2 regions of the Megasphaera hexanoica genome follow, and region 1 is predicted to be linked to the other one. Evidence: riboswitches for the same ligand, from Rfam matches in the RefSeq annotation. Region 1 holds a riboswitch; the other holds the start of a gene.
What was found. A riboswitch is a leader RNA that binds a small molecule or an ion and turns the genes downstream of it on or off. The one in region 1 is predicted to bind cobalamin.

Region 1 (16,223 bases):
CCCAGAAAGGTGATGATGTACCAGTCAGCGAATTTCTCCCTTATGCGGATGGTTCTTTCCCTGTCGGTTCGACACAGTATGAAAAAAGAGGCATTGCCGTCAGCGTTCCCAAATGGGATGCCACAAAATGTGTACAATGCAATCGCTGCTCCCTTGTCTGTCCCCATGCCTGCATCCGTCCTTATTTGATTGATAAAGAAGAAAAGGTGGCAGCTCCGGAATCATTCGAAACGAAAAAAGCTATCGGAAAAAATCTGAACCGCTATGAATTCCGTATGCAGGTCTCACCACTGGACTGCTATGGTTGTGGAAGCTGCGCAAATATCTGTCCGGTAAAAGCGCTTTCAATGGAACCGCTTGAAACGCAACGTGCGGAAAACGAAAACTGGAATTATGCCCAGACACTTTCTACAAAACAGACCGATATTGATATGTATTCCGTAAAAGGCAGTCAGTTCCAGCGCCCGCTCCTAGAATTTTCCGGCGCCTGTGCCGGCTGTGCTGAAACAAGTTACATGAAAGTCCTGACTCAGATATTTGGTCCCCGTATGCTCATTGCCAATGCTACAGGCTGTACCCAGGCCTGGGGTGCCATGATTCCCAGCCTGGCATATACGAAAAACAGTGATGGTCACGGTCCGGCCTGGTCCAATTCTCTCTTTGAAGACAATGCGGAATTTGGACTCGGCATGGTCCTTTCTACGCAACAGCAGCGGGAAGACCTCATCTTGCACACTCATGAACTCCTCTCCCTGACCGATAACCCCGACGTAAAAACTGCCGGCCAGAAATGGCTCGATTCCATCGGTGCTGATGATGAAGGAAGTATCACTACAAGAGTAAGCAATACCTATGCCGATGCACTGAACCATGCAGAGTTACAAGGCCCGGCCCGTGAGCTGAGTGATTATATCCTGGCCCGCAGAGAACATCTCATTAAAAAATCAATCTGGATGTATGGTGGCGATGGCTGGGGATATGACATTGGTTATGGCGGTCTCGACCATGTACTGGCTATGGATATCGATATCAATGTCATGCTCGTCGATACAGAAGTATATTCTAATACCGGTGGTCAGTCATCAAAAGCGACCCCTCTCGGTGCTGTCGCACAGTTTGCTGCTGCCGGCCGGCGGATAAATAAAAAAGACCTGGGACGCATTTCCATGACCTATGGACATATTTATGTCGCCCAGGTAGCCATGGGAGCTGATTCCAATCAGCTCATGAAAGCCATTAAAGAAGCAGAAGCTTATAAAGGGCCGAGCCTGATCATTGCCTATGCGCCATGTATCAACCACGGACTGAAAAAAGGCATGGGGACCGCTCAGATTGAAATGAAGAAAGCCGTTGAATGTGGGTATTGGCATCTGTACCGTTACAATCCGGATTTGAGAAAACAGGGCAAAAACCCGTTTACTCTGGATTCGAAGGAACCAAAAGCCTCGTTCCGGGATTTCCTCATGGGAGAAAACCGTTATGCCTCTCTCGTCCGTACCTTCCCGGAAACGGCGGATGAACTCTTCACACGGGCTGAAGAGTTTTCAAAAGAGAAATATCGGCTTTATAAGAAAATGGCTGAAGAACAGTAGTATATCCTGATTTAAAAGCAGCTTTCTCTCTGGAGAAATGCCGGAGAAAAAGCTGCTTTTAACACTATTTGCAGAGGTAAAAAAATGGCTGATAAAAATGTTTCTACTATTTTAACCGGACTAAAAGTCTTAGATATGACCCGCGTCATCGCCGGTCCCTACTGCGGCATGATGCTGGCTGATATGGGAGCAGAAGTAGTCAAACTGGAAGTTCCAGGCCGCGGTGATGATTCCCGGTACTATCCGCCTTTTCAAAAAGGTGAATCCCTGTTGTATCAGCTTTTTAACCGTAATAAAAAATCTATTACGATTAATTTAAAAACAGAAAAAGGAAGAGCTATCTTCAAAGAAATCCTGCCTCATTTTGATATTTTATTGGAAAATTTCCGTCCTGGTGTCATGGAAAAAATGGGCCTTGGCTATAAGGACCTGGAAAAAATCCATCCCGGACTGATTTATGGCGCCGTATCCGGCTTTGGTCATACCGGCCCTTATTCCCAGCTGCCCGGCTATGACATCATTGGTCAGGCCGTAGGAGGCCTCATGAGTACTACCGGATGGCCTGGCGGCGAACCGACGCGCACAGGTCCGGCAATGGCTGATATTCTGAGCGGACTGAATCTGACCATCGGCATTCTTAGTGCTTACATCCGCCGTCAGCAGACGGGCAGGGGAGATAAAGTAGATATTGCGCTGGTAGATTCTGTCGTATCTGCCCTGGATTTTCTTCCCCAATGGTATTTTACAACAGGAAAAGTACCGGAACGAAAAGGCAATATGTACGATGCTGCTTACCCTTATGATACGTTTAAAGCGGAAGATCAGACCTTTGTCATCGCCTGTGGGAATGACAAATTATTCCATATTGTCCTCAACGTACTCGGCCGTACCGATTTATTAGATGACCCCCGTTTTCAAACAAACGAGTCCCGTCTGAATCATCACGACATCATTAAACAATTGATAGAAGAGTGGGCTTCCGACAAAAAGGCTGATGATATCGTCCGTATGCTGACTGATCATGGCTGTCCGGCCTGTGTCGTATTCGATATTGAGAGAATTGCCCACGATCCACACATCGTCGGTGATCGTCATATGTTTGTAGAAGTAGAAAGCCCAAAAATAGGAACGATGCATCTTACCGGTTCTGTCTTTAAGTTTACCAACGGTCATACGGGAGAGTATACGGCCGCTCCAGAACTAGGAGAGAACACACAGGAATATTTAAAAAACTTATTAAACTATGATGATACCAAATTGAAACAACTAGAAAAAGACCATATTATATGACAAAAAGCACCTGTTTGGATGGATCTCAACCAGTACACAATCCAAACAGGTGCTTTTATTATTTGTGTAATAGCCTCCACAGCGTCGTACGGCTCATGTGAAGCCGTGCTGCCGTTTCTTCATAGGTTTCATCAAAGACAGTACGCAGTACCCGGACCGCCTCTTGAAAAGGAGAAATCTGTTCTACGGGACGCTGGCAAAGGACGGGATATTGTGAAAAGATATCTGACTCCAACGTCTCATCTCCTATAGCTTCCAGCAGAAGACGGTATCGGTAACGGGCCGTACGGGTAACTGCTTTTTTCAACAGAACAGCATAACGGGTACTGACTGCACGCAGTTCAACGACATTTCCAGGCCAGCTGTACGTCATGAGTACCCGTTCCATCGCTTCCGTTACGATATTACCACGACTTCCGGGCAGCTGCTGGCGGACGTAATTTGAAAAAAGGAGACAAATATCTTCCTTACGTTCATGCAAAGAGGGGATAGGAAGCACGAGAATAGATAAAAGCCGTCTCAGACCTGCCGGTATACGGTGATATTCTTCGTCCGTCACCACCGTATAAAACATAAGGTCCAATGTCATCGGAGCTTCCATTCCGGGGCGGAAAAATTGGCGGACCGTAAGGGCTTCCTGCAGAACGGCCTGAAGGCGCGGCCCTGCCAGACCGGGATGCTTGATGATAACACTGCCGCCAGATGCCGTGAGCAATAATCCGTCGGTCGTATTATTTCCCTGACTGTAGCCATACAGCATTTCCACAGCCCGATCATCTATAATCGTGGCACAATCAATAGTAATACACGGCTTACCGGCCCTCCGGGATGCATTATGCAGGCAGTGAGCCAGTTCTTCCCGGCCGCATCCGGCAGGACCGACAAGCGTAGTCGCATACTCTACAGGAGAAATCTGGCGGCACAAATTCACAATATGGCTCATTTCTTTTGATTGCGCCGTAACTTTTTCTAATTTGTAGACAGGCGCAACGGTATATACCGGATGCTGCCGGTCTTTTTTCCTGTTATGGGGATTGGGATGAAAGGTAAGCAGTACGCCGCCTTCATGAATTCCTACAACAAGACGGCGGAAAACGCAGCGCATCATAGTCGCATTAATCAGGTGATAGCTATCCTGCTGGTTGAACCCGCTTTTCAAAAAATCTGATAAAGGCAGGTTAGGAAACACATCAGACAACGATCTGCCGCTTACCTGATGCAGTGCCAGTCCGGTATAATTCTGCATAGTGTGATTAAAAAATTCAATCATACCCTCCCTGCTGGTTACCACAATACCAAGCTGCGCCGTATCCAATACAGATTCTGCAATGACGTGACTGCGCCGGGTATCATACATTTTTTTAATCAGTTCCCCTGCTTTAAGGCAGGCGTCGCGGATGGCGTCTTTCCCTGCATAGATGAGAAGCGAATCCTTTCCCGCCGCATCAGCTGCATCCTGTACAACTACAGGCCCGATGAGGACATCACAAGATGTCTTTTTCGCTATTTCATAGACCTGAGGAACTTCATCATAGACTAATTCTGTAAGTTTCGCCTGCATGAGATATTCATATTTTTTTAAATCAAGTGGCAGTGCATAGCGGTAATGCATAATGCCGATACGATGATGTCCCTGATTGAGAGCCTTACGGATGGCATTCATATAATCCATGTCACTCACCTGGAACGAAATGACAGGATAGCTATACCGGGTGGCAAATAACGCCGCTCCGGCCGGTCCGGCTATGAATACTTCACATCCCAGGCGGCGTGCTTCTTCCACACAGATGGCCTGCTCATCGGCCAGACCTGACTCCATGATAATGTATTCTACATCACCATCGGGTAATTCACTAATAACTTGCCGGGCTACATCAGCTACGCGGCTGTAGGCCAGAATGCAGACCTTATATTGTTTTTTCATAGAATCTGATGTGATATGTGCCATAAAAATTTCTTTATAAATACCTTTCTCCTACTAGAAAAAATCAGAATAATTAACAGAAAAATAAACCATGATACCTGTTTTTTTGTTTCATTAATAAAAAAATATCATTTTTTGAAACATAAATCAACGCTTTATCATAACATAGCCTGTAAATTGGCAGAAAAGTCACGGGATATTATAATCAGCCTATAAGCAAAAGCGATTATAAAAAGAAAAGGAGCTATTTACTATGAATCAACCGCTAGTACAGCAATTTTCACAAGCCACGCAAGCTGTTCACTGTCTCATACCCGATTATATTATGCTTACGGACACGATTTCAGATGCCCTGTTGGAAAAATTAGAAACTGTGTCCATTCCATGCAAAAAGAAACTCATCGTATGCATTGATCATGATACACCAAACAGCAGCATTGCTGTCGGAAAAAAACAACGCCGCCTTCTGAACTGGGCAGTAAAAGAACATCTGCCCATAGAAAAATGCCAGGGCGTCGGCTATATCCGCCTCCTCGAATCCTATATCCATCGTAATGACATAATCGCCGGTACAGGATGCCATATGGCATGTCTGGGAGCTGCCGGTGCACTGGGAATACAGATGACAGAAGATGAGTTATGGGAAACCATAAAGAATGACAAAGTAACACTGCCGCATCCGGCTGTCCTCACGATTTCCCTGACAGGAACCATGCCAAACTATGTATCCATTCAGGACGTTGCTCTGGCAATACAGAAAGAATACAGCCATAAAATCGATGATCATACGCTGATTGTCTTCAAAGATGAAATTGGCCTTACGACAGACCAGCGTTACGATCTCTGTCATTTCGCACAGCAATATGGTGCCTGCAGTGCCTTGTTTACTGAAGAAACGATCTCCTGCAATACGACATTCGATATATCTGCCACCCAGCCACTGGTTGTCCTTCCGGGAACGTCCAATCAGACAGAATATCTGGGCGCTCTGCACGGCATCCACGTAAACGAAGTCTTTATCGGCGGATGCCGCGGTGGCAAACTGGAAGACCTGCGGGCAGCCGCCGCGATTCTCAAAGGGAAACACATCGCCTACCGTCTCCGTCTGGTCGTCACTCCTGCTACCAGTTCCATATACCTGCAGGCATTACGGGAAGGACTCATTGATATTTTTCTGGACTGCGGGGCTGTCGTCATGAATCAGGGATGCAGCGTCTGCTGGGGGAAAGCACAAGGCATACTGGACGCCGGAGAAGTCCTCGTTTCAACCGGCTCTTATCATTATCCCGGCTGTTGCGGCGACGCCAGCGCAGATGTTTATCTCGCCTCGCCCTGCACGGCAGCACATTGTGCTATTACAGGAATACTGAGTGAATGAGGAGGTAACAATATCTATGGAAAAGTCATTTGAAGGAAGAATCTGGAAACTCGGTGATGATATTGATACGGATATCATCATGCCAACGCAATGGGTCACACTGGATACGATGGACGAAGTAAAAAAGCACGCCTTTGAACCATTACGGCCGGACCTGGCTGCTGCTATCCAGCCGGGGGATATCATCGTTGCCGGTAACAATTTCGGCTGCGGATCTTCCCGCGAACAGGCACCGGAAGCACTGAGTGCCCTCAAAATTAAATGCATTATCGCCAAATCATTCGCCCGTATTTTCTTCCGCAATGCTATCAACAATGGTCTGCTGCTCATCGAATCCAAAGACCTCCCCGACCATTGCCAGGAAGGAGATACCGTAAAAGTCGAAATCAATCACTGCATCTGGTGCAACGGAAAAGAATACGATATTCCCCGCATGCCGGAAAACATCTTCCAGATCATCGAAGATGGAGGACTCGTAAAGAGCATGCAGAAACGAAATCATTGTCTGAAATAGGAGGACCATCATGGGACATACATTAGCAGAAAAAATTCTGATGCATAATACAGGCGTAGCAGACTGCAGACCCGGTGACATCGTCATCACTCATCCGGACTGCGTCATGTTTCACGATATCTATACGACGAATGTATACCGGAAGTTCAAGGAAATGGGATTTACTAAATCCTGGGATCCGGAAAAAGTCATCATCATGTTTGACCATCTGCTTCCGACCTGCCTTCCCCTCGATGGGGACCACATGAAACACGGATATCAGTTTGCCGAAGAATTCGGTGCCAGAAAGGTCCATGCCGGCGACGGCATCTGCCATCAGCTCATGCCGGAACTGGGATATGCCCGGCCTGGTGACGTCGTATTTGTCACTGATTCCCATACGACAACCTACGGTGCTGTCAGCGCTTTTTCTACGGGCATCGGCTACACGGAAATGGCGGCCGTCCTGGGTACAGGAGAAATGTGGGTCCGCGTACCGTCAGCCATTAAAATCCAGATAGACGGCACACTGCCGGACGGAGTCTGCTCCAAAGACATCGCCCTGCGCATCCTGGGAGATCTGAAAGCTGCCGGCGGCACCTATAAATCCCTGGAATTCTGTGGCTCTACCATCGATGCCATGCCCGTTGACGAACGGCTGACTATTGCCAATATGGCCGTCGAATGTGGTGCCAAAGTCGGACTGTTCGCACCGACAAAAGAAAGTTGTGCTTACAGCAACGTAAATTATGACGACGTATCGTGGCTCCATTTTGATGACGATGCAGAGTACGAAAAAGTGCTGACGTATAAAGCTGAAGATATGGTACCGTATATTGCGGCCCATCCGTACGTAGATAACGTCAAACCGCTGTCCGAACTGGAAGGAATGAAAGTAGATAAAGTATTCATCGGTTCCTGTACGAATGGAAGGCTGCAGGATCTGGCAGCTGCCGCCCGCATACTGGACGGACATCATATTGCACCTCATATCGAACTGCTCATCACCCCGGCATCGCGGTCGATTTTTAAACAGGCCATTGCTCTGGGGTATGTAGAAAAACTGGTCCGGGCCGGCGCCATGTTCACCCATCCCTATTGTTCTCTCTGTGAAGGACGGAGTGGAGGGCTGCTCTGTGATGATGAAGTATTACTTGGAACGAATAACCGGAATTTCCTGGGCCGTCTGGGCAGCCCGAAGTCCAAGACATACCTGAGTTCACCAGCTGTAGCTGCTGCCACGGCTGTAACAGGATATTTGACAAATCCTGCAGATGTAAAATAGGAGAGTATACTATGAATTTCGATATATCCGAATGGGGAGAAGTTTCTTCTACTTCCTTATCTGATGCCATGCTGGGACTCCACACGATGGAATCCTCTATCAAGCCACTGAACCGGAAAATGCGGGTTGTCGGCCCGGCCTATACCGTGCAGATCATAAAAAATGACTGTGCGATTATCTTCAAAGCTCTTCAGGAAGCTCCAGAAGGATCCGTCCTGGTCATAGCTGCCCAGGGTACGACCGATGTGGCATTCCTTGGGGAAATAGTCACTAAAATTGCACAGAAACGAGGAATTGCAGGCATTGTCATTGACGGATGTATCCGCGACAGCCTGGCTATAGAAGAAGGAACATTCCCTGTATTTGCCAAAGGAGCGATTCCCAAAATACCCGCCGCCAATTATCTGGGACAGGTCCAGAAGACCATCGTATGTGCCGATGTAATCGTGCGCCCCGGGGATATCATCTGTGCCGACGCCGATGGTGTGGTCGCTGTTCCTTTGGAAGAAACAAGCCAAGTTCTGCAGAAAGCGATGGAAAAAGAAACCAAAGATCACTGGAAAATAGAAACGATGATTCCCGATTCCGAAGCACTACAATCTTATCTGGCTAAAATTAGTGAAAAATATAAAACCGCCCTGTAAATTCGAAAGGAGAAAAAAATGACACATATCTGGCGTGATATTCCCTGCATGATGTTCCGTAAAATTCCGGCAGCAGCCATGATTATTCCCATGTTCTTGTCGGTTATCTTCAATTATTTCTTCCCCGATTTTGTAAAAATGGGCAGCCTGACGACGGCTATTTTCTCAAAATCAGCTGTCGTCCCTCTTACGGCTGCCGTCTTATTCTTTGCCGGCACCCAGCTCAAAGTCAATGAAGCGCCGGCTGCACTAAAACGGGGCGGTGTCCTGCTCCTGGCCAAGTTTGCCGTCGGGTATGCCGTAGGTACACTGTTCTCCATGACATTCGGCCCCATCGGTTTCCTGGGAATTTCTACACTGGCCGTATTTACAGCCCTCCTGAGCTCCAATGGTTCCATCTATCTCGCCATTGTCGGCGAATATGGTGATGACAAGGATTTCGGAGCTTACAGTCTCCTTTCCATCAAAGACGGCCCCTTCCTGACCATGCTGGCTCTCGGCGCTTCGGGAGCATCAAATATCCCTGTCATGGCTCTCTTTGCCACATTGTTCCCCATGATTCTCGGTATTGTCCTCGGCAATCTGTATCCGGGAATCCGCAATTACTTTAAAGGCGGTGCCCGCCTTCTCATTCCTCTCATCGGTATTTCCGTAGGTTCTTCTTTGAATCTTTCCATGATGTTCCAGGCTGGCCTGAGCGGTGTCGTCCTCGGTATCATCGCCTTTGTAGCCGGCGGTATCATCCTCATCGGCGCAGATAAGCTGATTCTCCGCCGCCCTGGCTATGCCGGTGCATCCCTGGCATCTGTCGCCGGTAGTGCCGTAGCGACACCGACCATCGTAGCCGGCGTCGTCCCGGGACTGGAAGAAGCAGCAGCCCTGGCATCCGTACAGGTTGCCGCAGCTGTTATTGTAACAGCCATTCTCTGTCCCATGTTATCATCCTGGGCCTTAAAGAAATGGGGTGCTCCCCGCTACGGCATAAAAAAAGAAACCACAGAAGCTGCCGCTGAAAGCAAGGTAAATGCCACTGTTAAATCCCATGTCTGATGAAAAACAGCTGTAGCATATACATGCCATGCAAATTGTGAATCCTAAAGAGGCTGTCCCAAAAGACAGTCTCTTTTGTCCATAAAAAAAAGAAAGGCGCCCTCTATGACACTGCAAAACCTCCGCTATATTATTTCCATAGCAGAAACCGGTTCCATTACAGAAGCATCCAAACGTCTGTTTATTTCCCAGCCCAGTCTTTCAAATGCCGTAAAAGAAGTAGAAAAAGAAATACATTTTCCTATTTTTATCCGGACCAGCCGTGGTATCACAGTGACAGCAAAAGGATTAGAATTTATTGGCTGCGCACGACAGGTCATCCAGCAAATGAATGTACTGCAGGATACATATATTACTATGCGGCCACAAAAAACATATTTCAGCGTATCTACCCAGCATTATGTATTTGCAACGAATGCTTTCGTAGATATGATTCGTAAATATGGACAGGAACGCTATGAATTCTGTCTCAACGAAACACAGACGTACCAGATTCTGGAAAACGTTAAAAATCATATCAGTGAACTGGGGATCATCTACCTGAGCAACACAAATGAAATCGTGATTCGCCGTACCTTAGAAGATATGCGTTTAGAATTCCATCCACTTTTTACAGTTAAACCGCATGTCGCTTTATACGTAAAACATCCACTGGCATGTCATACCTCTCTCAAGCTGATTGATTTAATTGAATATCCACGGTTAAAATTTATACAGGGAAATTATGAATCTTCTTTTTTTTCTGAAGAATTGTATTCATCCCTTCCCGTAGATAAAGAAATACGGGTCAGTGACAGAGCCGCTATGATCAACATGATGATTGGCCTCAACGGCTATTCCATCTCTACGGGAATATTTCCCAAATACATGCAGGGCGATGCCATTAAAGGAATCCCACTGCATGAAAAAGAGAGGATGACTGTAGGATATGTCATTAACACAGGCCAGACGCTGTCCGATTTGGGAATGATGTATATAAAAGCGCTGGAACAATATCAAAATGGCGGAAAGCTCCTTTGAAATTTGTTAGAAAAAATAATATATCATTACCTGAAAATACGATAACAATAAGTACTCCATGATAGTTACACTGATTCATGTATGTCATTTAAAATCGTAAAAACCGGGAATGCCCATAACGACAGTCCCGGCTTTTACATGTATATTAATTTTTTAATGGCGCATCATATGGGATTTTGCCGGAATTCCGTTGTCTTTTTCCAGGGCATCCCAGGCTTCATTGGCCCGTTCTACGAACATCTTGCGCACGGCTGTATTTTCACCGAGGCCATGAATATAGGGTGTGACTTTGAATCCTTCTTTTTCCAGGATGCTCTTGTGAGAATCGGCGTCATCACCGGCCATATCATTGTTGGCATGGTCGCCGGCGACCATCATCATGGGCATGAGTGTCACGTGCTGGATACCCTTAGCCTTCAGCATAGGAATGACCGTATCCAGATGAGGCCAGCCTTCGACGGAGTAAACGTAGACATTGCCGAGATGGGCTTCGTCAATCCGGTTCTGCAAGACAGAATAGTAGGCATTGGCCGGATGGGGCGTGCCGTGGGCCATGACCAGGACGGCGTCTTTTTCGCCCATTTTCGGGAACTGTGTAGAAAGAGCCTGCACGAATTCACTGACATCGTCGCGCTGGTTTTCCTGTCCCATCCAGTAGAGAAGAGACGTACCCATGGTCATTTTTTTGAAATCCTTTTTATACATGTCGTAAATAGCCGTATCGTAGGCGTACTCCATACCGGGGATGACATCGAGAGATGTCAGGGCCACCCGCGTATATCCCTGGGCTTTGAGGTCTGCCATGGCTTTTTCCGGTGTAGGAATTTCCAGACCTTCATTGGCTTTGATGCGATCGACGATAATATGAGAGGTGAAGGCCAGGACGACTTTCGTATCCGGATGGGCAGCCTGGATATCGGCCACCGTTTTTTCAATCGTTGCCTTACGGCTGTCTTTAAATGTCGTACCAAAACTCATGACGACAATGGCATCTTTATTGGCCGCATCCTGCATATCCGGGTTATTATACGTACGTACGCCTATTTCTGCGGCCTGTTTGAGAGCCGGTGTCGCATCTTTGACTTCCGGATTCAGGGTATACGAGGCCTGGGCCGGCATACCCGTAAAAGTCCCGAATGCCGTAATAGCCAGGGATAACATCAATACTGTCTTCAGTTTCTTACCGAACATATCCATCACTCCTTAAGAAATATACAAACGGCCTGCCTTAATATGCAAAAGCCGCAAGGATATCCTTGCGGCTTATTGATGCGCCAATTCGCATTATAATCTCCATTCCCATCGCTCGCAGGTCCATCGGTGATTATCAGTCAGGCAGTTCTTCTGGCTTGGATTCATGGCTTTGCTGCGCCTTCCCATACGAATCGTACAGTGACATCATTGCAGCATCGCTCTTCCTTACAGCGGCGGGACCGCGCCGGCTTATACCGGCTTTTCTATTGAGTCTTGCGACACCTGACCTGCATATTAAACTAATTTTACTCTACCACAATCCATTATTATCTGTCAATGAATCCATACTGAATATGTATCATGACAGCCGTGGAATTTCTCATATATAGTACTTATTTCTTCAAATCAAGAGACCGGATTTTTTCCCGGAGGGGCAGTACAGCCGGAGGGCTGACAGACAATTCATCGACGCCCATGCGCAGGAATGTCTCCGTCAGCGCAAGGTCTGCACCGAGTTCCCCGCAGATGCCGACCCAGATTCCTTCCTTATGGCCGTTGGCAATGGTCTGTCCGATAAGGCGAAGCACGGCCGGGTGATGGGCATCAAAGAACGCATCGAGCTGGGTCTGCTGGCGGTCGATTGCCAGTGTATACTGGGTCAGGTCATTGGATCCGATACTAAAGAAATCAACTTCCTTAGCCAGTTCATCACTCATGACGGCCGCAGCCGGCGTTTCAATCATGATGCCGACTTCCATATGAGAATCGTATTTCACGCCCTGTTCATCCAGTTCACGCTGTACATCCTGGAGGATTGCCTTGGCACGGCGCACTTCATCGGTAGAAATAATCATGGGAAACATGACGGCAATGGTACCAAAGGCCGATGCCCGGCAGAGTGCCCGTAACTGCGTCCGGAACAACTCCGGCCGGGTCAGGCAGATACGGATAGCCCGCATGCCCATGGCAGGATTTTCTTCCGGGGCCAGATTGAAATAATCGACTTTTTTATCGGCACCGATATCGAGAGTACGGATGATGACTTTTTTCCCTGCCATCGTCTGGGCCGTCTTTTTATAAGCTTCAAACTGTTCTTCTTCTGTCGGATAAGTATTCCGTCCCAGATAGAGGAACTCACTGCGGAACAGGCCGATTCCTTCGGCATCATTAGAAAGGACCTGGGACAGGTTGTCAGGATTTCCAATATTGGCATAGACATCAATGTGGCGGCCATCGCGGGTTATCGATTCGGTTCCGCGTACCGATTCCAATTCCTGCCGGCGCCGGATTTCTGAATCCTGCCGTTTCTTCATGCGTTCCAGTGTTTCTTCATCAGGGTCAATGTACACTGTCCCCGTCGTCCCATCGACGATAGCCGTTTTGCCATCGACGTCATTATGCAGCTGGGTACCGGTGCTGACGACGGCAGCAATGCCCAGTGTACGGGCCAGGATAGCCGTATGGGAATTGGTACTGCCACCGGATGTGACAAATCCCAGGATTTTGTCCGTATCGAGCTGCAATGTCTCACTGGGAGCCAGATCATCAGCGGCGATGATGACCTGATCGTATGCGCTGAAGTCAATTCCTTCACCGCCGCATAATTCCCGTTCGACACGGCGGGAAATATCCAGGACATCGGCAGCACGGGCCTGCATATAAGCATCATCCATCCCGCGGAACATGGCAGCGAAATTCTGTGCCGTATGTTCTACAGCGGCTTCGGCGTTGAGTTTTTCATCCCGTATCTGGGATACGATGTCATCGACATAATCGTCATCATCGAGCATCATCTGATGCACTTCAAACACGGCAGCCTGTTCTTCACCAACTTTTTCTACAGCCTTTTCATACAGAGACTGGAGCTGGCTGATTGACGCAGCGCGGGCCGCCTGAAAGCGGCTGACTTCCGCCTCGGCATCGTCAATAGGCCGGACGGCTGTAGAAATCGTATTGCGGTGAAATAGTGCCAGCGGTCCGATGGTGATGCCGGAACTTACGCTTTTTCCTTTAAGGGTCAGCATGACTTACACCTCCCGGTTATGGCAAGGGAGGATTGCCCATGCAGTCCTCCCCGCCTCATACATTAGAAATTTTCTTTGAAAAATGTTTCCATAGCAGAAGCTGCTGCTTCTTCATCGGCACCATCTGCCTGAACTGTTATGCTTTCACCCTGTTTGACACCCAGACCCATGACGGTGAAGATTTTCTTCAAATCGCCTTTTTTACTGCCTTTGGCAATCGTCAGGGACGAGGCATATTTCTTGGCTTCTTTAACCAGCAGTCCTGCCGGGCGGGCATGGATACCCTGGGGATCGGTAATGGTGTAAGTAAATTCTTTCATGATAATTCCTCCTCTGTATGAAATCCTATGGTTTAGTTTACTCTATGTTCATTAGTATGGCAACCGTTACGACTGGGGGCATTTTTTGCGGATAATCCCCATGATGACGGCTGCAATGACAGCGCCGGCTGCCAAAGATGCAAAATACATAGGCCAGTTGGTGACGACGCCGAAGACAAAGATGCCACCGTGCGGTGCCGGTACGGTACATCCGAAAAGCATGGAAAGGGCACCAGCTGCAGCAGATCCGATAGCGCAGGGCGGAATAATGTGCAACGGATCCGACGCGGCAAAGGGAATAGCTCCTTCTGTAATGAAGGACAGTCCCATGATAAAGTTGGTAATCGTAGACTGCCGTTCTTTCGGCGTAAATTTTTTCTTGAAGAGCAGCATGGAAAGGGAAATCGCAATGGGTGGCACCATGCCACCGATCATGACCGATGCCATGATGCCCGAGCTGACGGCCGCACCAGATGCGTCCATAAGGGATGCCGTACCAAAAACATACGCCGCTTTATTGATAGGACCGCCGAAATCGATTGACATCATACCACCCAGGACAAGGCCTAGGATGATGCGGCTGGATGTCGTCATAGATGAGAGCGTATCTGCCAGCCAGTGATTGAACACCGATGTCGGAGGATTAATGATATACGTCATGATAAGGCCGATGAGGACCAGTCCCAGTACGGGGTAGATGAGAATCGGCTTAGTCCCTTCCAACGCCTGGGGAAGATGGGAAAATATTTTTTTCAGCAGGATGATGAGATACCCGGCAATAAATCCGGCAAAGAGGGCCCCGAAGAAACCAGAACCACCAGTCGTCGCCAGGAAGCCGCCGACGATACCCGGCATGAGAGCCGGCCGTTCACCGATACTGGCAGCAATATAACCGGCCAGGATAGGCATCATCATACTGAATGCCAGTCCGCCGACGTTTTTCAGGAATGCCGAAAGAGGAGTTCCTGTACCAAATTGGGCCGTACCGGCATTACCCATATCGAAAAGAAATGCCAGGGCAATGAGAATCCCGCCGCCAATGACGAAGGGCAGCATGTGGGATACGCCGTTCATCAGATGCTTATATATCTGACGGCCTGTACTTTCGCCGCTTTCCGCCTCTGTTACCGCTTCCGACTCAGAAGCCGTACCATGGAATACAGGCGGTGTCCCGTCCAGGACCTGCCGGATGAGAGCCTGCGGCTCTTTGATTCCTGCCGCCACTTTGACGAAGAGGACGCGTTTGCCATCAAACCGTTCCACCGGTACGTCTTTATCGGCAGCGACGATGACACCGGCAGCACGGCGGATATCATCCGCCGTCAGGTGATGCTTGACACCGCCGGAACCGTTCGTTTCAATCTTGATATCGACGCCCATTTCAGCAGCCTTCTGTTCCAGTGCTTCCGCTGCCATATAGGTATGGGCAATGCCGGTCGGGCAGGCCGTAACGCCGATGACATAAGGGCGTCCGGCATCTGGTGCGGCAGATTGCGTTTCCGTATCTGTCACATCATCGGATACGGCATTGCCGTCTACAGCAGTTTCTTCAGCCGCCGCTTCAGCTGCGTCTTCAGCCAGCTGGGCCGTTTCGGCATCGGTGATGATCTGCAGGTATTCATCAACCGATGCAGCCTGCATCAGTTTTTCCCGGAAATCATCATCCATGAGCATCCGGGAAAGGCGGCTCAGAACTTCCAGATGAATATTGGCACCACCGGCAGGGGCTGCAATCATGAAGAACAAATAGGCCGGTTCATCATCGAGGCTTTCGTAATCGACGCCCTGACGGACAATCATCGACGCCAGGCCTGGCGTCGCTACGGCGTCGGTCTTGGCGTGGGGAATCGCTATGCCTTCACCGATTCCCGTACTGCCTTCTTCTTCCCGGGCAAGGACACAGGCCTTGTAGGCTGCCGTATCTTTCAGATGACCGCCCTTTTCCATCAGTCCCACGAGATGATCGATAGCCCCGGCTTTATCAGCAGCCCGGGCCTGCAAATCAATAC
Region 2 (16,223 bases), 1.3 Mb from region 1:
CGATGTGAAAGCCGTATTCGATACGATACTGTACCGCGGCGGACCGGCCTATGTGCCGTATCACCGCCTGACCGTCGATGCCTGTATCGACCTGATCCATACGGCAGGAGGGCTGGCTTTCCTGGCCCATCCGGGACTGTTGAAGCGGACCTTGTCCCGGGTCCTGGCCTTTCCCTTTGACGGACTGGAAGTCTATCACCCCAATAACCGCGGCCGCTGTGACGAATTCCTGCGCATCGCCCGGGAGCATCACTGGCTGGTGAGCGGCGGTTCCGATTTCCATGGCGTACCGGGCCGGTTCCCGGAAACGGTCGGGTCCTATGCTGTAGATGAATCGTACGTGCACGGGCTGCTGGCCTATCGGCCGTAAGACCGGGAAGCGGCAGGGCAGTCTATGTCATGGCAGGCAGAAAGAAAGGATGAGGAATGATGCATATTACCGGCTTTATCGGTGCCAGCGGGACAGGGAAGAGTTATCATGCCCTGGTCGTGGCGCACGAAAGGAATATCGACTGTATCATCGATGACGGCCTGCTCATTTATCAGAACCGCATCGTCGCCGGCCAGTCTGCCAAGGAGGAAACGAACCGCATGCAGGCCGTGCGCCGGGCTATTTTCCTCGACCCGGCCCATGCTGAAGCCGTCCGCAAGGCACTCTTTACGATCCAGCCGCCGCGGCTTCTCATCCTGGGTACGTCGAAGCATATGATATGCCGCATCTGCCAAGCCCTGCACCTTCCTCATGCCGATGATTATATCCATATCGAAGAGGTATCCTCGGCAGCGGAAATCGCCAAAGCCAGGGATATCCGCCTGAAAGAAGGCAAGCATATCATCCCCGTGCCGACGATGGAGCTGAAATCTCATTTCCACGGTTATCTCCTCGATCCCATCCGTTCGTTCCTGTCCGGCCGGGGTGGCAGGAAATCCGGCGTGGAGCAGTCTGTCGTCCGTCCCGTATTCAGCTATTATGGCAAGCTGGTCTTTTCCGATGATGTCCTCTTTGCCCTCGTCCGCCATACGCTCAAAGGGATGAGCGGTATTGCCCGGGTGAACCGTGTCAAGGTGGCCAAGAACTACCTGTCCCATGCCAACGGCCTGGCCATTATCCTGACGCTGACCATTTATTACGGGGAAAATATCCGCCAGCTCCTGCGCCGCGTCAAGGACGAGGTACAGCAGTCTGTCGAATACACTACAGGAATGTCTGTGGATGTTATGAAAATTACCATTCGTGGCATTGCGCCCCGTTCTTGACAGGCTGCAAGAGGCCATGCTACCATTAAATACAACTGCATAGGAGCTGTCAGGTGTCGCAAGACTCAATAGAAAAGCCGGTATAAGCCGGCGCGGTCCCGCCGCTGTAAGGAGGAGCACTGCTGCAGAAACGCCACTGTATATCTGTATGGGAAGGCGCAGCAGGGTCATGAATCCGAGCCAGAAGAACTGCCTGACAAAGAATCACCGGCAGACCTGCGAGCGATGGGGATGGGGATTAGGACTCTGTTCTGTTATAAACCGTAAGGATGACGTATCCCTGCGGTTTTTTTCTGTTTCAGTTGTTTCAGTATGTATAGGAGCGGTAGTATGGAAGCGATTACTAGTGGATTTTTGTTGTTCCGGCAGGGTGGGATTGTCATGTACATCCTCCTGTTGTGTTCATTGTTTGTCGTCTATATCGGTATGGAACGGGCTATTTTTTATACCCACATGGATGCCGGGGCAGCCTTTGCCCAAAGGTTTTACACGTATATGAAACTGGGACAGTACGATAAAGCGCGGACGCTGGCCGATGAAAGCCAGGGAGGGCTGGCCTATATCCTGCGCGACGTCTTTGCCGGCCGTACGGGCAGGGATGTCCGGGCTTATATCGAACTGCAGTCGGGCATTCTCATGGCAAAGCTGCGCAGCCGCCTGTATTATCTCAGTGTCATCGTGACCCTGGGGCCGATCCTGGGCCTGCTCGGAACCATCAGCGGTATGATCCGGGCCTTTAGTATTTTCAACGTACAGACTGGCCAGTCGGCCGCTATCACCGGCGGCGTCGGCGAAGCGCTCATTGCTACGGCTTTCGGCCTATGCGTGGCTATCCTGGCCCTGCTGATCCATTCGTATTTCACGCAGCGTCTGGACCGGATCATCACCGATATGGAGCTGTGTTTTTCGGCTCTCGAAACGATGCCCCGGGAAAAGGAGGACTGAGCCATGCGTTTACGGGATCCACGGTATTTCAAGCAGCCGTCGATCATGATAATCCCCATGATCGATGTCATGTTCTTTCTCCTCGTCTTTTTCATGATGACCTCGTTGTCCATGGTCGATCTGCGTACCATGGGGGTCGATCTTCCCTTTGCCTCCCAGGCAGAGCAGCAGCCGGCGGCACAGTACGTCGTCACCCTGCGCCGCGATGGCTCGCTATGGCTGGACGATGCGCCCGTCGATAAGGAGCGCCTGCTGGCGTCGGCACGGGAACAGCAGCAGAAAGACAGCCGCTTCAACGTCGTCGTCCGTGCCGATAAAGGACTCGATTACGGAACGGTCATGGGCCTCCTCGACGACTTCAAGCGCGTGGGCATCGTCCGCATTGGCCTGGCTGCAGAAAGCGGGGCTGAGCCGTGACATGGGAGAAGAAGAAAGGGCGCGTCGCCGCCGGTCTGTCCGTGTCTCTCCATGCGGCGGTTTATCTGGCCCTGGCAGCAGGCGGCTTTTTTACCATAGCCTACAACTACACACGGCAGGAGCCCGGCACCGTTACGGTCTATAATGCCAACGATCTGTCCGGTGCCGGCGGCCGGGATGCGGCAGGGACGGACGGCAATAGCGGAAGTCCCCTGGCTTCAGAACGTCAGGAAGGCGGCCGCATAAGAACGGACGCCGCACAAGCGCCTTCCATGGCGGCCACGGTGACAAATACCTATCATACGGGACCGGTGCATACCGCCGCGACGGCAGGAGAACCGTCCCGGTCTGGCCGGGCAGAAACGGCCGGTCCTGGAATGGCTCATGGCGACGGCGGCAGCGGACGGGCAGCCGGTCCCGGGACGGACGAAAGCGCGGCACCGTCCGGCTCGATTCATGTCGCCGGTGCCCTGGCGGATATGCTCGATGCCGTGCGGGACAGGCTCCCCGATATAGGGAAACGGGCAGATAAGGAACGGCCTGTTCCCTCTGTTCCGGCCCGTCAGTCCAATACGACCATCATCACCCGGGAAGATATCCAGACCCACCGGGACCAGACCGTCCAGGAAGCATTGCAGCGCGTGACCGGCGTTACCGTCAACGAACAGGTACCGGGTATTTCTTCCTTCGTCAAGCTCAACGGTGATGACCGGGTGCTCATCCTCGTCGATGGGCAGAGCCTGGCCAACGCCCAGGGCAGTGGCTACGGCAGGGGAAGCGTGGATCTGACCAGTCTGCCCGGCGTAGCGGCCATCGACCATATAGAAGTGACGAAAGGCAGCGGATCCGTCCGCTATGGCAGCGGTGCTGTCGGCGGTGTCATCAACATCGTCACGAAGAAAGCCGATCACGACGAATCGACTCTTTCGGCCTATACCGGCTCGTGGGGCATGCATGGCTATACGCTTACGAACAGCGGGAAGCGGGACCGTACGTCCTGGCTGGTCAGCGGCAGTATGGAACGGCGCCAGTATTATGCCTTTCCCCATGGTATCAATACGAATCGTTCCCGCGGCGATATTTTCCGCCAGTCCTTCGACCTGAGACTGGATCAGGAACTGACCAGGGATAGTTCGCTTACGTTCAAGGCTTATCATCAGGATTACCATGGCCATGGATCGACGTTCCTGCCATCCTATTCCCGCTCCCTGCCCCGGAATCTGCGCAAAGAGCGCCTGCCGGGCTGGTACCTCAGTACTAATAAGGTAATCGAACGACTGATCAACGATTACAGCCTGACATATAATTTCCATACCCGTTCGTCCCAGCCGGGATTCTTCCGCTATTTCAATGATTACCAGCGCACGTTCTGGACCAATCATTTCCTGACCCGGACGCAGGGACTGGAATGGCAGAATAACTGGCAGCTGGGCCCCCATCAGCATGTGACGGCCGGAGCCGAATGGACGGAAGATATGGGGACCAACTATGAGGCCCATTATATAGACAAAAAAAGGCACAACCGGGCTGTATATGCCGAGGATGCCCTCAACTTCGGCAAGTGGACCGTGACGCCGGGATTGCGGATCGACGACAACAGTACCTTTGGCCTGCACCGTACACCGCGCCTGGCCATGAATTATAAGGCCAATGACGCCTTTAACGTCTATGCGTCCTGGGGGCGCGTCTTTTCTCCGCCGCGTCTCAACGACCAGTTTTACGTGACATCATCCTCGCGGGGAAGAGAAGATCTGCAGCCGGAAGAAGGCTATACGCAGACGCTGGGATTCCAGTATCAGATACACCCCAAATCGTACCTGGAAGGCAGTATTTTCCACAGTCATCTGCGCCATGTCATCCGCTGGAACCGCAGCGTCACGCCCCACGAAGCGGAAAACCTCGATGAGGAGGATAAACGGGGGCTGGAACTGACGTGGAAGCAGAAGGTCAATGATCATTGGGAATGGAATGCCGGTTACTCCTATATCCATACCCGGACGGACAGCGGAGACGGACTCGTCTTTGATGAGACCTACAACCAGCCCAACGGCTATCGTGCCGGCGTGGCCTATCACAGCAAGAAATGGCAGGCCTCTGTCGATATGACGGCGGGCACGGGCCGGAATGACACGTATTACAGCAACAATTCCTACGTCGTGTGGAACGGCAGTGTCAGTTATGCCGCCAGCAAAGATACGACCATTTATGGTAAAATCAATAATATCAATGATGAAAGCTATGATTTGTATCACAATTATCCTGCCAGCGGCCGGAACTGGCAGATCGGGATCCAAAAGAAATTCTAGGAGGTGTCGGGAATGAAGAAATGCATGACTGCCGTCTTTGTTTGTATGGGACTGATGCTGGCCTGTCTGGGCCTTGTCGGATGCGGACCGGAAACACAGGCGCCGTCATCGGACGGTCCGGCCTTTGCCCAGGTGACCGACGATGCTGGCCGTACGGTGACAATCAAAGAAAAACCGCAGCGCATCGTCGTCCTTTCCACGTCGCTGCTGAATTTTGCCGATGCCGTCGATGGAAATCTTGCCGGACGGGCTTCGGTCCAATCGGATGCGGCGGCTCTGCCGGAACGATATAGCAACGTACCGGAAGTCGGGCCCGTCTACAATGTAAGCGTAGAAAAAATCATGGCCTGCCAGCCCGACCTGGTACTGGCCAATAAAAATCAGCATGAGAAACTCATCCCCCTGCTGGAACAGAACGGCGTGACCGTTCTTGCTCTGACGACGAAGACCTATGACGATGTAAAACGGAATCTGACACTGGTGGGAAAACTCTACGGAAAAGAAGACATGGCACAGGAAAAAATCGCTGCCATGGATAAGGAAATACAGGCTGTCAAAGAGAAAATCCCTGACAATCATCTGACTGTCGCCATTTTGCATGCTACGCCCAGCCATGTCAGTCTGGAACTGGATAAGAGCATTGCCGGCGATGCCGCCCGCATCCTCGGCTTTACCAATGTAGCTCAGGACGGGGCGGACAAGGTGGGAAACAGTGCCGAAAAGGTGCCGTACAGTATGGAAGCACTCGTAGAAAAGGACCCTGATGTCATTTTCATCACCTCTATGGGCCGGAGTGACAAAATCGAAGAAAGGCTCCGTCAGGATGTGGAAAGCAGCCCGGCCTGGCAGACCCTCACGGCGGTGCGGCAGAAGCGGGTCTATGTGCTGCCGGAAAATCTGTTTCTACTCAATCCGGGGCTGGATTATCCGCAGGCCGTCGCTTATATGGCCAAAACCGTCTATCCGGAGGTGTTTCACTGATGGGGCGGCGCTGGCTGAAGCGGCTGATCCTGCTTATGCTGTTTGCCCTGCTGGCCATTACGGGTATCGTCCTGTCGGTCACCCAGGGGGCGGCATCTCTTACGGCGTCGGCAGCCCTGCAGTTTCTCCTCGTTCCCGATAGCAGCACCATGAGTCAGATCATCTGGAATATCCGCCTGCCACGGGCCGTGACCGGCGCTATGGTCGGCATGAATCTGGCCCTTTCCGGGGCGATCCTTCAGGCGGTCATGCGCAATCCTCTGGCAGATCCTCATATCATCGGCATTTCGTCCGGGGCCGGTCTTACGGGTATTGCCATCCTCATCCTGTTTCCTGCCTATACGTATCTCATGCCGGCCGCTGCCTTTACGGGTGCCATGGTGGCAGCTGTCATGATTTACATCCTGGCCTGGAAAAATGGCATCAAGCCCGTGCGCGTCATCCTGGCCGGCGTCGCCGTGTCGGCCTTTCTGGGCGCTGCCATTTCCAGTCTGCTCATCTTTTACAGTGACCGCGTACACGGCGCCCTGCTGTGGATGGTAGGAGGGCTGGCTGCCCGCAGCTGGAATGACGTGACCCTCATCGTGCCGTACACCCTGACGGGGCTGGCTTTGTCCCTGTTTGGAGCTTCCTATCTCAATCTCCTGCAGCTCGGCGATGACATGGCCCGCGGCCTGGGGCTATCGGTCGAACGGGCACGGCTGGGACTGACCGCCATTGCCGCGCTTTTGGCGGCCAGTGCCGTCAGCGTGGCCGGGCTCCTGGGATTTGTCGGCCTCATCGTGCCCCATATGGTCCGCCTCCTGGGAGGGACGGATTACCGCTATATCATACCGGGGTCGGCCCTTCTGGGCATGGCTGTCGTGACCTGGTGTGATACGGTGGCCCGGATCATCCTGGCGCCGGTGGAACTGCCCGTCGGCATTATCATGGCGCTTTTGGGCGCACCGTTTTTTCTGTATCTTCTTAGGAGGGACGTGTGATGGATACACCGCAGGCTCTGAGTCTGGACCATATATCGGTAACGCTGGGACATGTACCGGTCCTGCATGATATCAGTCTGAGCGTGGTACCGGGAGAGTTTCTCTCCATCATCGGACCGAATGGATGCGGCAAAAGCACGCTCCTCAAAGTGCTCTGTCATATGATCCGGCCCCAGTCCGGACAGGCTTTTCTCGAGGGACGGCCTCTTTCGTCATACAGCCGCCGCCAGCTGGCACGCCGCATGGCAATCCTGACACAGAAACACGATATCCCGGAAGACATGACCGTGTACGAACTGGTCAGTCTGGGCCGGTTTCCCTACCGGACGTTTTACCGCCGTCCTTCCATGCAGGAACGGGATATTATCGAAAAAGCCATGGCCGATGCCGGCATCCGATCCTGCCGGGACCGCCTGGTACATACTTTATCGGGCGGCGAACAGCAGCGGGCCTTTCTGGCCATGACCCTGGCCCAGGAGCCGCAGATCCTGCTCCTTGATGAACCGACGACGTACCTCGATATCCGCCACCAGCTGGATATCTTGGAACTCTTGCAGCAGCTCAACGAAACGCTCCATCTGACCATTGTCCTCGTCCTGCACGATATGAATCAGGCCCTCCGCTACAGCCGGCGCACGTTGGTCATGAAAGAGGGCCGCATCGTCGCCCAGGGCCGTCCGCAGGATGTCATCACGCCGGAGATGATACACGACGTGTTTTCCGTGTCCGGTGAAGCGGCCGTCACGGCTTCGGGCCGCCGGGTCCTCGTCTTTTGAGGGTAGCAGGCCGGCATAGTTCATGTTATAATTGAGAAAAATAGTATATACTATACAGAAATCTATATACAGAAAACAATGGATACTTACAAAATCGTACAAGGAAAAAAATTACGCTGCGGCTATACGACCGGCAGTTGTGCTGCCGCTGCCGCCAAGGCTGCCGCCCGCATGCTCTTTACGGGAATGCCCGTTGCCATCGTGCGCCTCATGACGCCCCGGGGTATCGGGCTGGAACTGGAGCCGGAAGAGGTGTCTATCGGCCCGGACCGGGTGACCTGTGCCATCCGCAAGGACAGCGGCGATGACCCGGATATTACCGACGGCATGCTCGTCTTCGCAACGGTAGAAAAGACCGGAGAGGGCATCCGCCTCTGCGGCGGTCCCGGTGTGGGCCGTGTGACCCGTGACGGCCTTTCCTGTCCCAAGGGAGGTCCTGCCATCAATCCGACGCCGCGGCGCATGATAGAAGAAGCGGTGCGTAGGGAAGCACAAAGGGCCGGTTATACGGGCGGACTGGTCGTCACCATTTCCATTCCCGGAGGAGAGACCCTGGCAGCCCGTACGTTCAATCCCCGCCTGGGCATTGAAGGGGGACTGTCGGTCCTGGGGACATCGGGCATTGTCGATCCCATGAGCGAGCAGGCTCTGATCGATACGATCCATACGGAAATGAACTCCCGCAAGGCTGACGGCGTCCGCCACCTCCTTGCTTTTTTTGGCAACTATGGCGTCGATTTCAGCCGCGATGTGCTGCATCTCGATGTCTCCCAGCGTGTCACCTGCAGCAATTACGTCGGCGAACTCCTCGACTATGCCGTCTATAAAGGATTTGAAGATGTCCTGCTCATCGGCCATACGGGAAAACTCATCAAACTGGCGATGGGCATCATGAACACCCATTCCCTTTATGCAGACGGGCGCATGGAATTCATGGCTCTCCAGGCCATGCTGTGCGGTGCCGGCCGTGATACGGGCCGCCGCATATATGAATGTACGACGACCGATACGGCCATAGAGATACTGATAGAAGCGCAGCTGCTCGGACCGGTCATGACGGCGGCAGCCGGAAAAATCCAATATTACATGGACCAGCGGGTCCACGGCGAAATCCGCTGCGGTGCCATGATGTTTTCTAATCGTTACGGTGTGCTGGCCCAGACTCCCCGCGCAGAGGAACTGCTGGCCTTTCACCAGAAGGAGAAGGCTGAATGAAACAAGGAACGTTATACTGCGTCGGCATGGGGCCGGGAGATCCGGAACTAGTGACTTTTAAAGCCTGGCATGCCCTGTGCCGCTGCCCGGTGCTGGCATTGCCCGAAGACCAGAGCGGCCGTCAGACTGCTGCCGCCATCCTGAAAGAAGCCGCGGCCCGGCAGGAAGGGCTGCATCTGGAAGAAAAGGATATCCTGTCCCTGACCTTTCCCATGACCCGCGATGCCGGCCGGCTCAGAAAAGCGCACAGCGATGCATCAGACAAGGTGGCTGCCGTCCTCGACGGGGGATGCGATATCGCCCTCATTACTCTCGGCTGCCCGACGGTTTACGCATCGTGCATGTATATCCAGAAAGAAATCCGCCGCCGCGGTTATGAAACCGTCGTCATTCCGGGCATTACCAGCTTCTCGGCGGCTGCCGCCCGTCTGGGCCAGCCCTTGTGTGAAAAGGATGAACCCCTTCTCATCGTACCGGCCGGACGGGACGATCTGCCGGACCTTCTCGCCGTACGGGGGAGCAAGGTCCTCATGAAAGTACCCCGCCATATGGGCGCCCTCAAGGAACAACTGCAGGATGCAGGACTTTTGCGGCACGCTTCCCTGGTAGAACGCTGTGGCCTTCCGGGGGAACGGGTATGCACGGATTTACGACAGGCAGACGATACGGGGTATTTTTCTGTGATTCTCGTAAGACAGGAGGAGAACCTATGATATATTTTGTCGGAGCCGGCCCGGGAGCCGTCGATCTCATTACCGTACGGGGCCAGAAACTGCTTGAAAAAGCAGACCTCATCATCTATGCCGGATCGCTGGTCAATCCAGAGCTGCTCCAGTTTGCCAAAGAAGGATGCCGCATCTGCAACAGCGCCTCCATGACGTTGGAAGACGTCCTGCAGGAAATGGAACAGGCCGAAGCAGCGGGCAGGATGACGGTCCGCCTGCATACGGGCGATCCCAGCCTGTACGGGGCTATCCGCGAACAGATGGATGCCCTGGACCAGCGGCACATCGCCTATACGTACGTGCCCGGCGTCAGTTCCTTTTCTGCCGCCGCCGCTGCCGTCCGCAAGGAATACACCCTGCCCGGCATCAGCCAGTCGGTCATCATCACCCGCATGGAAGGCCGGACTCCCGTGCCAGACGGTCAGCGCATTGCCGACTATGCCGCCCATCATGCGACGATGGTCATTTTCCTCAGTACAGGTCTTCTGGACAAGCTGCAGGACGAGCTCATCCATGGCGGCTATGCAGAGGACACGCCGGCGGCTATCGTCTACAAGGCATCCTGGCCGGATGAACGGGTCTGTCCCTGCACGGTGGCGACCCTGGCGGAAACGGCGGCAGCTGCCGGTATTACCCGGACCGCGCTCATCCTGGTCGGCGATTTCCTCGATGGTTCCTACGACCGGAGTAAGTTGTATGATCCATCCTTTACTCATGGATTCCGCAAAGCGTCCCAATAGTTCGTGTAAGAGGTGAAGAAACGATGAAGGCAGTGTTGTTTTCCTTTACCCGGCGCGGCGCCAGACTCAGTATTTCCATACAGTCGTATCTGAAACTGTGTGGCTGGCAGGTCCGGGCATTGACAGGGAAAAAATTTGTATCGCTCGATTCCCAGCTGGAAGAAATCGAGCCGGATCTGGCCAGCTGTACCGGTCAGGCCTTTTCCGGGGCAGAACTGCTGGTCTTTATCGGGGCTTCCGGTATTGCCGTGCGCAGTATTGCTCCTTATATAAAGAGCAAAACGACCGATCCGGCTGTCCTGGTCATCGATGAAAAAGGGCAGTACGTCATTCCCCTCCTTTCGGGGCATATAGGCGGGGCCAATCAGATGACGCGCAAACTGGCCGGCTATCTTCATGGCCAGCCGGTCATTACGACGGCGACCGATGTCAACCATCTCTTTGCCGTCGATGAATGGGCGGCACGGAATCACATGGTCATTTCGTCCATGCGGGAAGCCAAGGCATTCTCGGCAGGACTTTTGGACGGCGGCCCCGTCGGGGTATACAGTGATTTTCCCGTAGAAGGTACGTTGCCGGAAGGACTGGAAATGCAGCCATCGGGGCCTCTGGGCATGGCCATTACTCTCAGCCAGGACTGTTATCCCTTTGCCGAAACAGTCGTGCTCCGGCCGCGCATCATCCATCTGGGCATCGGCTGCCGCAAGGATACGCCGGAAGAAGCCATCAGCCGCCTCGTACTGCGCGAGCTGCGGCGCCTGCGCATCGGCCTGAACCTCGTCGCCGATATAGCGACTATTGACATCAAGAAGCAGGAAAAGGGCCTGCTGCATTTTGCCAGGAACAACGCCATCCCCATCCAGTTTTACTCGGCCGGGCAGCTCAATGCGGCACCGGGCCTGGGATTTGCCTCGTCCCGGTTCGTACAGAAAACGACGGGGACCGATAATGTCTGCGAACGGGCTGCCGTACTGGCCAGCCGTGGAGGACGGCTCCTGCTGCATAAAACCGTCCGCGATGGCGTGACGCTGGCCATTGCCTGCGAAGAATTCTGCGTCAATTTTGAAATGATGGAGTGACCATATGAAGAAGAACGTATATGTCATCGGCATCGGTCCCGGGTCGCGTGATGAAATGACATTCCGGGCCGCCTGTGTACTAAAAGAGTGTGATGTCATCGCCGGTTATCAGACGTACATTGACCTCATTCGGGACGATTATCCCGATAAAGAATACATCATTACGGGCATGACCAAGGAGACCGACCGCTGCCGCATGGCCCTGGAACGGGCACAGCAGGGCGCCTCTGTCGCCCTCATATCCAGTGGTGACGCCGGCGTCTACGGCATGGCCGGCCTTATTTATCAGCTGGGCGCGGCCTATCCCGACGTGGATATCACGGTCATACCGGGAATCACGGCGGCCTGTTCCGGCGCAGCCCGTCTGGGTGCCCCGCTCATGAACGATTTCTGCCTCATTTCCCTGAGCGACCTCATGACGCCGTGGGAAACCATCGAAAAGCGCCTGGACTGTGCCGCAGCTGCTGATTTTGTCATCTGCCTGTACAATCCGGGAAGCCACAAACGGGCCGATTATCTCCAGAAGGCCTGTGCCATCATCTTGCGGCACCAGAATGGATCCGTCCCGGCCGGCCTGGTCCGTCACATTGGCCGGAAGGGAGAAGACGCGGCGATCATGACACTGGGCGAACTGCAGCATGTGCCGGTGGATATGTTTACGACCGTATTCATCGGCAACAGCCAGACAGAACTCATAGACGGCCACATGGTGACGCCCCGCGGGTATACGCTGCTGTGACGGGGACGCTTTGGATCATCGGCGGGACGACTGAAGGCCGGGAACTGGCCGCTTATGCCGGAAGCCGGGGCATTCCGACGTATGTCACTGTGGCCACGGCATACGGTGCATCCCTGATTCCGTCATGGCCGTCGCTGACGGTGTGGACCGGCCGCCTGACCGAAGAGGATATGGAACGATTCCTGCTGGAGCACGCCATTTCTCATGTCGTAGATGCCAGTCATCCCTATGCGGCTGTCGTAACCGGCAACTGCCGCACGGCATGTATGCGCCGCCGCGTTTCCTATATCCGCGTGACCCGGCCGGCATTTCCCCATGGAGACGCCGTATCAGTTTATTCCATGGAAGAAGCAGCGGATTTTCTCAGCGATACGGAAGGTGCGGTCTTTCTCACGACGGGCAGTAAGAATCTCGACGTGTTTACCCATATCCCGGACTATGAGAAACGGCTCTATGTGCGTATCCTGCCGCTCAGGGATTCGCTGGACCGGGCCTTGTCCCTGGGGTATGTGCCAGGACATATCATCTGTATGCAGGGGCCTTTTTCTACGGAATTGAACGCCGCCATGTTCCGTCAGTATCACAGCCGGTATGTCATTACCAAGGATTCGGGAAAACCGGGCGGATTTGCAGAAAAACAGGAGGCGGCCCGTATGGCCGGTGCCCGGCTGATCGTCGTCGGGCGGCCAGCGGAAACGGGGGATTCACTGCAGGCCGTCAAGGAGCAGCTCGAGGCCCTTTGGCACGATTCCTGAGAGAGGCGGAGAGGAGAAGAAATGATGGATGTCTATGTCATCGGTATCGGTCCGGGAAATCCGGAATATCTGACAGACCGGGCCCGTTCTGCTATTGCAGCCTGCCCGGTCCTGGTGGGAGACCGGCGCATGGTGGAGCCGTATGCGGCAGCGGGCAAACGACTCGTATATACGTATAAAAAAGATGAAATATATGAGCTGGCCCTGTCTCTCCTTCCGGACGGCGGCCCTATGGCTGTCCTCGTATCGGGCGACGTCGGGTTTTACAGTCTGGCGTCTCTCATCCGGGACTTGCCGGACTGTCATATCGTCCGCATACCCGGCATCAGCAGTCTGGTGTATTTCGCCGCTCTCCTGCAGACGAACTGGCATGATACCTATATTGTCAGCCGCCATGGCCGCCGCGATTCCCTGACAGAAGCCGTGCGCCATCATGGGAAGGTATTCTGCCTTACCGGTGGCAGTGACACGCCGGCCGCCTTGTGCCGCATGCTCTGTCATGCTGGTCTGGGACAGGCCCGGGTTGCCGTGGGATACCGACTGTCTTATGAAGATGAACACGTAGCCAGGGGCACGGCAGAAGAACTGGCCGTGCTGAAGGAAGAGGGCTCGCTGGCCGTCATGATGATCTGGAACGATAAGGCCCGGCCCTGGCAGCGTCCGGTCCACGGCCTTCCCGACGAGTCTTTTATCCGCGGCAAGGCGCCTATGACCAAGCAGGAAATCCGCAGTATTGCCCTGTCCCGTCTGGCGCCGTTTCCCCAGGCCGTTATTTATGATATCGGAGCCGGCACCGGTTCCTGTACGGTGGAACTGGCACTGCTGGCACCGGCGGGGGAAATCTTTGCCTTTGAAATCGATGAAGAAGTCCTGTCTGTCCTTACAGCCAATATAGACCGGTTTGCCTTGTCCAACGTGACCGTCGTTCCCGGGAATGCCGCCCGGACACTGCCCAGTGTGGCAGATGCGCCGGAATATGCCTTTATTGGCGGGACGAAGGGGAATATACCGGCTATACTGGATGAAATATACCGCAAGAACCGGGCCTGCCGCATCGTCATGACGGCTATCACTGTAGAAACACTGGCGGCGGTCACGGCGTATTATGCAGGCCGACCGGACTATACGCTGGATATCACCCAGGTCATGACGGCCCGGTCCCGTCGTGTAGGCAGCAGCCATATGATGATGGCCCAGAATCCCGTGTATATTATGACAGCCGCCTATGATCCCGTCCCGGGCGGAGAAAGGAGTTCGTCATGCCTATAACGGACCTGCCACGACTCATGGTTGCCGCTGCCAGCAGTGGCAGTGGCAAGACGACCGTCGTCTGTACACTCCTGGAACTGCTGCGCCGGCGTTCCTGTCAGGCCGCCGCCTTTAAAAGTGGTCCCGATTATATCGACCCCATGTTCCATAGGCGCGTACTGGATACGCCGTCGTATAATCTCGATCTGTTCCTCCTGGGACGGAACGAACCGGGCCGGGATACGGCCTGCCGCATTCTCGGGCGGCATGGCAGACAAAAGGAGATTGCCATACTGGAAGGAGCCATGGGGTATTACGACGGTATCGGTATGGGCAGTGAAGCCAGTGCCTATGAACTGGCTTCTGCGACGGGAACGCCGGTCGTACTCGTCGTCGATGGCCGGGGCAGTGCCCTGACACTGGCGGCGGTTCTCAAAGGGATGGCGGCATTCCGCAAAGACAGCCGGATTGCCGGTTTCATAGTCAACCGGGTAAAACCCATGGTGTATGCCCGTTACCGCCGTGCCTGGGAAGGGGAATCGGGACTCCGGTCGCTGGGTTATCTGCCGGACATGCCGGACTGTACCTTTTCCAGCCGTCATCTGGGATTGGTGACGGCTTCTGAAATCGCCGATTTACAGGATATACTGCGGAAATTAGGGGATGCAGGAAGAATGAGCCTGGATTGGAGTGCTATGATGGGACTGGCCCGGACGGCGCCGCCCCTTTCCTGGAAAGAACCGGACATGGCGGCTCCGGCTGATACGGTGCGTCTGGCCATCGCCCGGGATGAGGCATTCTGCTTCTACTATGAAGACAGTCTGGATACCTTACGGTCGTACGGGGCGGAGCTGATTCCCTTCAGTCCGCTCCACGATGGAAGCCTGCCCGATTGTGACGGCCTCTATCTGGGTGGCGGCTATCCGGAGCTGTATGCACAGAATCTGAGCCGCAATGGGAGCATGTCCGCATCAATCCGGCAGGCCATCAGGCAGGGCATGCCCTGTCTGGCCGAATGCGGGGGATTCATGTATCTCCATGACTATTACCGCTGCCAGGACGGGCAGCTGCTTCCCTGGGCTGGCGTCATTTCCGGCGAAACCTATATGACAGGCGGCCTGCGCCATTTTGGCTATGTGACCCTGGAAGCCCGGACCGACACCTTGCTGCTGCCCCGTGGTAAAACCCTGACGGCCCATGAATTTCACTATTCCGGTAGTACGGCTTCCGGTTCGTCCTGTACCGCTTATAAGGCCGGGAGCAGCCGCCAGTGGCCGGCTATTGTGGCCAGTGGGCGGCTATTTGCCGGGTATCCCCACATTCATTTCAGCGGCTGTCCGGACTGTGCATCCCGCTTTATCGGGGCCTGCCGCCAATTCAGAAAGGAACGAATGCGATGAAAGTAGAACACATCCTGCCGGCTGATATCGAACGGCGCAGTATGGAAATCATAGAAGAGGAACTGGGGGACATCATCCTGCCTCCCGATGAAAAAGACATCATCAAGCGCGTCGTCCATACGACGGCCGATTTTGACTATGTACGGAACCTGCGCTTCAGTCCCAGCGCCGTCCGGCGCGGACTGGAAGCGCTGAAGCATGGCTGTACGATCGTCACCGATACGAATATGGCCTGTATGGGCATCAGTGCGCCGGGACTAAACAAACTGGGAGCCGGCAAAGTATGTTACATGGCCGACAGTGATGTAGCACAGGCGGCCAGAGAACAGGGGACGACGCGGGCGCAGGCATCGATGGATAAAGCGGCAAAGCTCACCGGTCCCCTGATCATCGCCGTCGGTAATGCGCCTACGGCCTTATTGCGCCTGAAAGAGCTCATAGAATCCGGACGGATCAATCCGGACCTGATCATTGCCGTGCCGGTAGGATTCGTCAACGTCGTCTATGCCAAAGAAGAAATCATGAAAGCCGGCGTCCCGTACATCACGGCCCTGGGACGCAAAGGCGGCAGCAACGTCGCCGCGGCTATCTGCAATGCCCTGATTTATACACTGACGCGCCAGTCCTGATACGCTGGCAGAAAAGAGGGGATTTTAT

Region 2: another riboswitch for cobalamin. It lies ahead of ACGTIC_RS09175 (MotA/TolQ/ExbB proton channel family protein); the one in region 1 lies ahead of ACGTIC_RS01345 (sirohydrochlorin cobaltochelatase).

What each region holds. Positions count from the first base shown of each region.
Region 1 covers NZ_CP171361.1:285,850-302,072, reverse strand. Annotated here, with positions in the region: gene nifJ (pyruvate:ferredoxin (flavodoxin) oxidoreductase) at 1-1,592, shown strand, start outside; gene ACGTIC_RS01385 (CaiB/BaiF CoA-transferase family protein) at 1,677-2,882, shown strand; gene ACGTIC_RS01380 (PrpR N-terminal domain-containing protein) at 2,941-4,830, opposite strand; gene ACGTIC_RS01375 (aconitase family protein) at 5,060-6,184, shown strand; gene ACGTIC_RS01370 (3-isopropylmalate dehydratase) at 6,201-6,698, shown strand; gene ACGTIC_RS01365 (aconitase/3-isopropylmalate dehydratase large subunit family protein) at 6,709-7,962, shown strand; gene ACGTIC_RS01360 (RraA family protein) at 7,974-8,606, shown strand; gene ACGTIC_RS01355 (2-keto-3-deoxygluconate permease) at 8,625-9,656, shown strand; gene ACGTIC_RS01350 (LysR family transcriptional regulator) at 9,762-10,676, shown strand; gene ACGTIC_RS01345 (sirohydrochlorin cobaltochelatase) at 10,830-11,867, opposite strand; cobalamin riboswitch at 11,993-12,171, opposite strand; gene ptsP (phosphoenolpyruvate--protein phosphotransferase) at 12,263-13,894, opposite strand; gene ACGTIC_RS01335 (HPr family phosphocarrier protein) at 13,957-14,214, opposite strand; gene ACGTIC_RS01330 (fructose-specific PTS transporter subunit EIIC) at 14,281-16,223, opposite strand, start outside.
Region 2 covers NZ_CP171361.1:1,835,856-1,852,078, reverse strand. Annotated here, with positions in the region: gene ACGTIC_RS09185 (PHP domain-containing protein) at 1-370, shown strand, start outside; gene ACGTIC_RS09180 (Asp23/Gls24 family envelope stress response protein) at 427-1,257, shown strand; cobalamin riboswitch at 1,292-1,469, shown strand; gene ACGTIC_RS09175 (MotA/TolQ/ExbB proton channel family protein) at 1,588-2,202, shown strand; gene ACGTIC_RS09170 (biopolymer transporter ExbD) at 2,206-2,619, shown strand; gene ACGTIC_RS09165 (TonB-dependent siderophore receptor) at 2,616-4,925, shown strand; gene ACGTIC_RS09160 (ABC transporter substrate-binding protein) at 4,938-5,906, shown strand; gene ACGTIC_RS09155 (iron ABC transporter permease) at 5,906-6,889, shown strand; gene ACGTIC_RS09150 (ABC transporter ATP-binding protein) at 6,889-7,665, shown strand; gene cbiD (cobalt-precorrin-5B (C(1))-methyltransferase CbiD) at 7,744-8,880, shown strand; gene cobI (precorrin-2 C(20)-methyltransferase) at 8,877-9,593, shown strand; gene cobM (precorrin-4 C(11)-methyltransferase) at 9,590-10,345, shown strand; gene ACGTIC_RS09130 (cobalt-precorrin 5A hydrolase) at 10,369-11,424, shown strand; gene cobJ (precorrin-3B C(17)-methyltransferase) at 11,429-12,163, shown strand; gene cobK (precorrin-6A reductase) at 12,160-12,918, shown strand; gene cbiE (precorrin-6y C5,15-methyltransferase (decarboxylating) subunit CbiE) at 12,940-14,187, shown strand; gene ACGTIC_RS09110 (cobyrinate a,c-diamide synthase) at 14,178-15,566, shown strand; gene ACGTIC_RS09105 (precorrin-8X methylmutase) at 15,563-16,195, shown strand; gene ACGTIC_RS09100 (MFS transporter) at 16,222-16,223, shown strand, end outside.